Regions from separate parts of the Streptomyces tyrfis genome, predicted to be linked through region 4. Evidence: riboswitches for the same ligand, from Rfam matches in the RefSeq annotation. Region 4 holds a riboswitch; each other region holds the start of a gene.
The links. A riboswitch is a leader RNA that binds a small molecule or an ion and turns the genes downstream of it on or off. The one in region 4 is predicted to bind cyclic di-AMP.
Positions count from the first base shown of each region.

Region 1: it holds a riboswitch for cyclic di-AMP, as region 4 does, so the genes downstream of both, WA762_RS14875 (LysM peptidoglycan-binding domain-containing protein) here and WA762_RS03825 (M23 family metallopeptidase) in region 4, are expected to answer to the same signal.
Region 2: it holds a riboswitch for cyclic di-AMP, as region 4 does, so the genes downstream of both, WA762_RS11890 (C40 family peptidase) here and WA762_RS03825 (M23 family metallopeptidase) in region 4, are expected to answer to the same signal.
Region 3: it holds a riboswitch for cyclic di-AMP, as region 4 does, so the genes downstream of both, WA762_RS03145 (M23 family metallopeptidase) here and WA762_RS03825 (M23 family metallopeptidase) in region 4, are expected to answer to the same signal.

Region 1 covers NZ_JBAGJZ010000016.1:66,550-68,743, forward strand. Annotated here, with positions in the region: gene WA762_RS14870 (hypothetical protein) at 1-59, shown strand, start outside; gene WA762_RS14875 (LysM peptidoglycan-binding domain-containing protein) at 226-981, opposite strand; cyclic di-AMP (ydaO/yuaA leader) riboswitch at 984-1,142, opposite strand; gene WA762_RS14880 (MIP/aquaporin family protein) at 1,855-2,194, shown strand, end outside.
Region 2 covers NZ_JBAGJZ010000012.1:71,257-73,450, reverse strand. Annotated here, with positions in the region: gene WA762_RS11900 (ATP-dependent Clp protease proteolytic subunit) at 1-222, shown strand, start outside; gene WA762_RS11895 (hypothetical protein) at 230-538, shown strand; cyclic di-AMP (ydaO/yuaA leader) riboswitch at 911-1,074, shown strand; gene WA762_RS11890 (C40 family peptidase) at 1,078-1,551, shown strand; gene WA762_RS11885 (ATP-binding protein) at 1,676-2,107, opposite strand.
Region 3 covers NZ_JBAGJZ010000002.1:245,883-248,076, forward strand. Annotated here, with positions in the region: gene WA762_RS03140 (PP2C family protein-serine/threonine phosphatase) at 1-128, shown strand, start outside; cyclic di-AMP (ydaO/yuaA leader) riboswitch at 545-695, shown strand; gene WA762_RS03145 (M23 family metallopeptidase) at 935-2,032, shown strand.
Region 4 covers NZ_JBAGJZ010000003.1:145,995-148,188, forward strand. Annotated here, with positions in the region: gene WA762_RS03820 (SGNH/GDSL hydrolase family protein) at 1-107, opposite strand, end outside; gene WA762_RS03825 (M23 family metallopeptidase) at 296-1,186, opposite strand; cyclic di-AMP (ydaO/yuaA leader) riboswitch at 1,192-1,345, opposite strand; gene WA762_RS03830 (tyrosine-protein phosphatase) at 2,181-2,194, shown strand, end outside.

The DNA of each region.
Region 1 (2,194 bases), on a different contig from region 4:
TTCCCAGACCGCCGCTCGGCGGCCGGCCGCAGCGCCCGGCGGAGCGCGCCCAGGAATGAGGCACGCCGCACGAGGCGCGCCCCCGTCCGGGTGCGGGCGGGGGCGGGCGGCGCGACGGGGCGGGTGCGCCATGACGGGACGCGCCCCTCCGGGGAGCCGTGCGGCTCTCCGAAGGGGCGCGTCCCGTCGGTTCCGGGGCCGGCGCGGGGCCGGGCCGGGGGTGCGTCAGTACGCGCCGAACACGTTGTCGATCGAGCCGTACCGGTCGGCGGCGTAGTTGCAGGCCGCGGTGATGTTGGCGACCGGGTCGTAGCTGTCGAGCGCGGTGCCGGGCACGTGGTAGGCGCGGAACGTCGGGTCGATGACCTGGAGGAGGCCCTTGGACGGGATGCCGGCGGCGGCGTTCGAGTCCCAGTTGTTGATGGCCCGGGGGTTGCCCGAGGACTCGCGCATGATGTTGCGGTGGATGCCGTCGTAGCTGCCGGGAATGCCGTGCTCGGACATGATGGCGAGCGCTTCCCTGATCCAGCCGTCCAGGTCGTTCGTGTAGGCGACGGGGGCGGTCTTGACGGCGGCGACCGGGGCGGCGGAGATTCCGGCGGGGCCCTTGGAGCCGGCCTGGGCGCCGACGGTCAGCTTCATGCCCGGGTGGATCAGGGCGGGGTTCGCGCCGATGACCTCCCGGTTGTCCTGGTACAGCTTCTGCCAGCCGCCCTCGAGGGAGTAGTCCCGCGCGATCGTGGAGAGGCTGTCTCCGGCGATCACGGAATGCGTGACGGCCGCGCCCTTCGGCGCGGACGCGGTTCCGACCGTGGAGACGGCCGACACCGAGGTCTTCTCGGCGGCCTGCGCCGGGGCGGCCGAGGCGAATCCGGCTCCGATCAGCGGAAGCACCAGGGCGACTCCGCCCGTCGCCGCGGCGACGAGGCGGCGGTTCAGCGAAATGGTCGAGCGGCGACGGTACGTACCCGTTGCGGTCATGACGAATTCCTCTCCGTCGCCTGCGAGGTGAGCTGTCGGGTTCAGACTGGAGATGTCTGGCCGCACGAATGCGACTTCACCCCGAGCCGTTCCGGATACCGGACCGGCGGCCTACCTGGTTCCCCCGCTCCTGCCGTACGTGAGTGGGTCGGTTTCTCGGACGGCGGCAGGATTCGGCGTTCCGTCCGGATTGACCGTGACCGTAGGCGAGGAAAGCAGAACGAAACAAGTCCCTATTTATTGATCACAATTGATCCGCAAGATCAATTCATGGAATTCGCAGTAATCCACCTCACACGGCGGGGCCAACTTTCCTTGCCCAGAAAGGGTCCGGGCTCCGGACCGGGTCATCCGGCTGGCCTTTTCGTGACTCACGCCACGTGGCGACAAAAGGGACTTTTCGTATCACCCTCAAATGCCGCAGCACGCACCTAAAGCGCCTTTACTGACCAAAAATGTAATTCACCATAAATATGCTCAAAACCGGACATTCACCCCCCCCTGGGAGCGGACGCCGATGCGGCCGCCGTCCAGTCCTCACCCACGCTCCCGGGGCACCCGCCCGGCCCGGGAGCGGTCGCCCCGTTGCGCCGCCCGGGTGCACGGCCCGGCCCGGGCGGCGGCCCTCTCGACCGTCGCGCCCATGCGGGCCGCCCGTCGGTCGCAGCCCGGCCGGCGGCGCGATGACCAGCGGGAACGTCATCGCCGGGCCCAGCGCGCCACCGCCCCGCCGGGACGGTCGGGCCGTCGCGGCCCGGCCGGCCGGCGTCACGCGACTGCTCCGCACGGCGTGCGGAGCCGCATCCGCGCGCCTACGCTCGTTTCTGGATCAATGCCGCCAAAGGTCGTGATCTGACAGGAAGCGAGATCCCCATGGAGCGGCGCAGGTTGTCGGGATTGCTCGGGGAACTCGCGGCGGAATTCACCGGCACGATGGTCCTCATCCTCTTCGGCTGTGGCGTCGTGGCCCAGGTCGCGGCCGGCGGAGCGCTCACCGACCCCCGCGGCGGGCTGGGAAACCACGACAGCATCGCCTGGGCCTGGGGCCTCGGGGTCACCCTGGGCGTCTATGTGGCGGGCAGGCTGAGCGGCGCCCACCTCAATCCCGCCGTGACGGTCTCGCTCGCGGCGTTCAAGGGATTCCCCTGGCGAAAGGTCGTCCCCTATTCCCTCGCTCAGCTCGCGGGCGCCTTCGTCGGCGCCCTCGTGGTGC
Region 2 (2,194 bases), on a different contig from region 4:
GGACGCCCGTCGGATCTGGAGAACGAGGCGGCGGAGCTGGAACGGGTCCGCCGGACGCTCGTCGCGCTGCTGGCCCGTCACACGGGCCGCGACGGCGCGCGTGTCGCCGGTGACATCGAGCGCGATCTCGTCCTCGATGCGCCGGGCGCGCTGGCGTACGGCCTGGCGGACCACGTCCTGGCGAGCCGGAAGACGTCGCTCCGGCCGTCCGGTCCGAAGTGAGCGACTGATGCGCACGCCCGAGACGCCTCCGCTTCCGGCTCTGACCCGCGCCGAGGGCGAGTTCATCGACCGCTACCTCGAAGTCGTCGATCAGCTGGGCCGGATCAATCCGGTGCACGGCGGCGACACCTACGGCGCGCTGCGCGCCGCGCAGGCACTGGCCGCGCATGCGGGCGCGCTGCGGGACGCCCTGACGCTCATGCACGAGCGCGGCGAGGCGCGGCTCCACGCCGGCACCCTCGCCCGGGCGCTGCGCGTGCTGGACGGGGAGCGGCGGTGCGGGCGGATCGCCCTGCCGCCCGTTCCGGGGAGTTGAGCACGCGTCCGGTCGCCGTCGCCGCCGCCGGAGAACCGGCCGCCTCCCCACACGACACGCCCGACGATCAAACCGATTTTCCTACTCTTTCAGCGTAGAAAACACCGTTTGCAGGCAAAATTCCAACTTGCGGTTTTCGGATGATAGGTGCACGAGATACGCCCTTACGTGCCTGATGCACACCGGGCGCACACGCGCAACCGGGTGCTCGAAAACGTCAGCTCCACTCGAACAGGTCAGTCGTGAGGACTCTCACATATCGTCGTTTCAGCTCGGAAATACGACTGTCGGTGAGTCAAGATCCCTGGGACGACAAGCCCCCGCCACCGCGGCGGGGCGGTCCGGGCGGACGCCGAGTCCTGCCGCCGCCCGGATGACTGGTCGACGGAAGTGGATCGGCAGGAGTGGAGGACCCGAGCACAACGGGTCGACCGGTTCACGGTCGGCCCTCGGGGTGAAGCCGCCGAGCGCGGCCGGGCAACTTCGCCAGCCCGAACCCGACAGGTCATCCTTCACAGGCGGCTGACGAAGGGTTGCGCATGACTGCGCAGGTTCATGTCCCGTCTCTGCTCGCCCGGGCCGGTACGGCCTCGGTTCTGACTCTGGCCGCCGTCGGGGGCACCATGCTCGCCCCGGGCGCCGCCACGGAGGCCCAGGCGGCCGCTCCATCGCTGAAGGCGCTCAACATCGCGGCGTCGAAGAAGGGGGCGCCGTACCGGTGGGGGGCGAGCGGCCCCTACCGGTTCGACTGCTCCGGCCTGACGGTCTATTCGTTCAAGAAGGCCGGCAAGAAGCTCCCCCGCACCGCCCAGCAGCAGTACAACAAGACCCGCCATGTCTCGGCCCGGCACCGGCAGCGCGGTGACCTGGTCTTCTTCCACTACGGTCGCAGCGTCTACCACGTGGGGATCTACGCCGGGCACAACAAGATCTGGCACTCGCCGAGGACCGGCGCGGTCGTCCGCCTGGAGAAGATCTGGTCGAAGAGCGTCTACTACGGCCGCGTCCGCTGACGCCTCGCCCTCCGGCGGCCGGGTCCTCCGGCCTCCTCCGGCACGCCGGAGGGCCCCGCACGGCGCCGCACCGGCACCGGGGAGGCGGCCCGTCCGGTAAGACCTGGCCGGCCGGGCGAAACGTTCAGCTCCGCGCGGAGCCGCCGCACGGCAGGTCGATCCACACCGTCTTGCCGCCGTCGGCGGTGGGGGTGACGTGGAGTCGGCCGCCGCGCTCCTCGGCCAGCTTCCGGATGATCACCATGCCTCGCCCGTTGTCCTGCTGGACGGCCACGGGCAGCCGTCGGGGCAGGCGCGGGTGGCTGTCCGTCACTCCGAGGCGCAGCAGCTCCTCCCGTTCCAGCCTCAGCTCCACGGTGAAGGTGGGCGACTGGCCGAGGGTGTGCTGGACGGCGTTGGTCGCGAGCTCCGAGACGATCAGCCGGACGGCGTCGGCGAGGCCGTCGTCCGCGGTCAGGCCCCATTCGGTGAGCACTCGGAACGTGTGTCTGCGGGCCGCCGGGACCGAGACCGGCTCGCTCGGCAGAGTGATGCTTGCTTCCTGATGGTCTGCCACGGCGAGCCACCCCTTTCCCACCCGGACCGGCACGTTCCCGGTCCTGGTTCCGCTTCGCGTCAGATTGCCACTGATCGCACCCGCTGT
Region 3 (2,194 bases), on a different contig from region 4:
ATGACGTGCGGCTGCACACGGGAGGCGTGTCCACCGACGACATGGCCCTTCTCGCGGTCGTGCGTCCGGCGGCGGGGCAGCCGGACCGGCGCAGGACCGTCCGGATCGTCGGGGCCGACCCGGAGTGACCGGGCGGGCGCGGCGTGGCGCGGGCGGTTCGGCCGCGTCGGCCGTGACCGGTTCGCCCGCGCCGGCCGTGGCAGGTTCGCCCGTGCCGCGCCGCGCTGTGGCCGACGCGCCGCGCCGTGAACGCCGCGCCGTACTGCGCCCGGTGCGCCGGCTGTCGCGGCGCCCGGTGCGCCGGCCGCCGCGGTTGCCACGGTGCGTGATCGGGGAACATCTCTCCGCATAACATTTGACGCAACGTCAGAAACGGGGTAGTGGCTGAGGGGTGTTCAACTCGTCTGGGTACGCCCCGAGATATCCCGTAAAGTCCAGGCCAGAGGCGTGAGCGATCAGTGGGAACGGCTTGGAATCGGACCCGGGTGTCTATTAACGTTCGATAACGCAGCGCGGTCGTCCCAGCCGTCGCCAGAGGCGGCACCGTGCGCGTGCGCCGAATCCCGAGAGGGAACCGGGGAACCATCACCTTGGGGTGAATCGGACATTCGTGTCTCGTGAGAGGCGCGGGTCCGTAGGAGACCTTCCTGCTCCGAACCCGTCAGCTAACCCGGTAGGCGAGAAGGAAGGAAAGGAGTGCGCCCCCGTGGCGTCCAACCAGCCTGCCCCCGAGGCCCCCGTCCGGCTCGACTCCGCATTCGGCCCCGGCCACGGCGCCGACTTCGGCCCCGGTCATGGCGCGGATTCCGCTTACTGCACGGATTCCGGATATGGCACGGTCCCCGGTTACGGCATGGATTCCGGTTATGGCATGGATCCCGGTTACGACTCCGCCCCCGGTGTCGTCTACGGCTCCGACCACGGGACGATCGGGATGGCGGCGGTGACCGCTCCCGGACACGGCTCCGACGGCGTCGTGGATCATGGGGCCGGACCGGACGCGTTCTCCGCCGCGGGCCTGCCCGTCGGGGAGTTCGGCGTCGACGGCGACCGCGGTCCCGAGCGCGCCTGGGGGGAGTGGAACCCCACCGAGGAGTCCGTCCGCCCGGTACGCGGCAAGCACCGGGTCGCCAAGCAGCGCAACGGACTGGCCCGCAGCTCCGCGGTGCTCGGGGTCGGCGTCATCGCGGCGGTCGGCGCGGGCGGCATGGCCACCGCGCAGAGCAAGCCCCCGGTCTCCATCTCCCTCCCCGACTCCATCGCGGACAACCTGCCGGACGCCTCGTCCCTGCCCGGAGTGGGCTCCCTCCTCCCCGGCTCGTCCGAGGACGACAAAGCCGGGACCACCGACCCGCTCACCACCGCCGGCATCACCACCGCCGAGGCCGAGCAGGGCGCGACCGACGCGGGCGAGGCGCTCCGCGCCCGCATCCTCCAGCAGGCCGAGCAGCAGCAGTCCGCCGCCGACGCCGAGGCCCGTGAGGCCCAGGAGAAGGCCGCCGCGGAGAAGGCCGCCGCCGAGGCCAAGAAGCAGCAGGACGAGGCCGAGGCCAAGGCCGCCGCCGAGAAGAAGAAGGCGGAGGAGGAGGCCAAGAAGAAGGCCGAGGCCCTCCGGCTGGCCAAGCTCGCCGCCAGCTACGCCATCCCGACCAGCTCGTACACCCTCACCTCGACCTTCGGCCAGGCCGGCACGATGTGGGCCTCCGGCCACCACACCGGCCTCGACTTCGCGGCCCCGACGGGCACCCCGCTCAAGGCCATCCACGGAGGCACCGTCAAGTCGGCGGGCTGGTCCGGCTCGTACGGCTACCGCACGGTGCTGGAGCTGGAGGACGGCACGGAGCTGTGGTACTGCCACCAGTCGTCCATCGGCGTCAGCGTCGGTCAGAAGGTCTCCACCGGTGAGACCATCGGCCGGGTCGGCGCGACCGGCAATGTGACGGGCCCGCACCTGCACCTGGAGGTTCACGCCTCCGACGGCACGGGCGTCGACCCGATGACCTGGCTGCGGAGCAAGGGCCTCAACCCCTGAACCGGAGCAAGGGCCTCGCCCCCGGACACGGGGGCTTCAGCCCCTGAGCCCGGAGCCTTGGCCCTGAGCCCGGAGCCCTGAGCCCGGAGCCTTGGCCCTGAGCCCTGAGCCCTGAGCCCGGGGCCTCGGTCCTGAACCCAGGCGCCCGGCATCGGTTCACCA
Region 4 (2,194 bases):
GGGTCTCCGACTCCTTCGGTGAAGCTGTCGCCGATCGCCGCGTACGACCCGATGGCGCCTTGTCGGTCGATGACGCCACGTTGTGTTTTTCTCGAATCGTCTGCCACAACCGCTTATCCTGCACCGACGAATGTGACCTACGCGACCGTAATAAGGGGTTGACGGGTGGTGAGATAGACCACCCGACGAGGGCCGCGACGCCGGGAATAACGGAGAGGGGCGGTGCGCCGCAGCGCACCGCCCCTTCGCATGGCCCGGGTCGTGCCCGGGCCCGCCCGCCGTCCGGCCGTTCGGCTCAGACGTAGACGCCGTGCGCGGCGAGGTAGGCGATCGGGTCGATGTCCGAGCCGTACGCCGGTCCGGTGCGGACCTCGAAGTGGAGGTGCGGTCCGGTGGCGTTGCCGGTGGAGCCGGAGAGGCCGATCTGCTGACCGGCGGTCACGGACTGGCCGGCCGAGACGGAGATCGAGGACAGGTGGCCGTACTGCGAGTAGCGGCCGTCGGGGTGCTTGATGACGACCTGGTTGCCGTACGCGCCGCCCCAGCCGGCGGTGACGACGGTGCCGGAGGTGATGGCCTTCACGCTGGTGCCGGTGAAGACGGGGAAGTCGATTCCGGTGTGGCTGCCGCTGGACCAGTTGGATCCGGAGGCCCGGTATCCGGTGGTGTGGTTGCCGGGGACCGGGTGGACGTAGCCGGAGGCGTTGCTCCGGGCTGCCGGGGCGGAGGCGGTCGCGGCCTTGGCCGCGGCGGCCACCGACGGCGCGGAGAGCGCCTTCGACGGCAGGGCGGCGCCCGCGCCGCCGCCGGCGGGCGCGGAGTGGGAGGAGCCCTGGGCGCCGAGCGTCAGCTTCGCTCCGGGGTGGATCAGGCTCGGGTCGTCCCCGATGACCTCGCGGTTGTCCTGGTACAGCTTCTGCCAGCCGCCCTCGACGCCGTGCTCGGCGGCGATCTTGGACAGGTAGTCGCCGGCGACGACGGAGTACGTGATGGCGGCCGGCTTCTCCGCGGCCCGCTGGGCCGGGACGGTGTGCGCGGCGGCGGGGGCCGAGGCCGGGGTGGCGGCGTGGGCGCCGGCCGCTCCGAACAGCGGCAGGGCGATCACGGCGGCGCCGACGCCCGCGGCGGCGACGCCCCGGGCGATGACGCTGGACTTGGTACGACGGTGGTTACCCGAGATGGGCATGGTGCGCTTCCTCTCCGGCGCCTGCGAGGTGAGCTGTCGGGTTCGGGCTGGAGATGCCCGGCCGTGCCTCGCACGGCTTCACCCCGAGCCGACCGGATCTCTTCGGTCGGCGGCCTACCTGGTTCCCCCGCTCCTGCCACGCGTCGACGGGTGCGATATCCGACCGGCGGCAGGATTAGGCGTTCCGACCGGATTGACGGTGACCGTAGGCGAGCCGGGACGACGAGAACAAGCCGCCGATTCCGGAGAAGGAATCGGCGGCGGGAATTCATCGAGGAATTACGGTCACACTGCGTGGCTCAGGATCTTGAATTTCCCTTATCCCGTCGGGAATGACGGACCGCCCCACCGGCACGCACGGTCACGGATATGATCCCGCTCACGAGCGCGAATCCAGCCCACGAAACAATGCACACACAGGCCAACAAATCACCTCAATATGGACATTTGACAGGTGTCGCGTGCCGGGACCTGCGCAAACTCCGCCCGGCCGGCCCTCATAAACGTCGGCGAATCCTGGGGGCCCCGGCCGGTCCGGGCCCGTGAAGCCGCGACCGAGATCCTTTTGAAGTCCGTCGATCACATGCGCGGGCGAACAGCACCCCCTTCGCCTCCCGCAAACACCTCGCATCTCATGACGGGTCGAACCGGAGCCGGATGAGAGACGGCGGCGGAATCCGGTCACCACCCGGCCCGCGAATTCCGCACTCTCGGAATGCGCACGATAAAGATCGATTTCTTCACCGCCCCTTTCCGTCGGGGAAACGGTCCGGATCCGGCTCCCGGCACGCCCCGGAACCACGGCCGGCCGGACGGGGCGTCAGGAGCGGGCCCGGGCGTTCCGTCCGGCCGGGCGGCACGGGCCTGGCGCGGGTATCGACAGGGCGACGATGAACTGGTTGCCTGATGAACCGATGAGAAACCCATGTCGTATCGTCGCGGGAGTGGCCTTGTCGGCGACTCGTGCCGACGGCCGGACCCTCCAGGAGTCACTGTGACGCAGCAGCT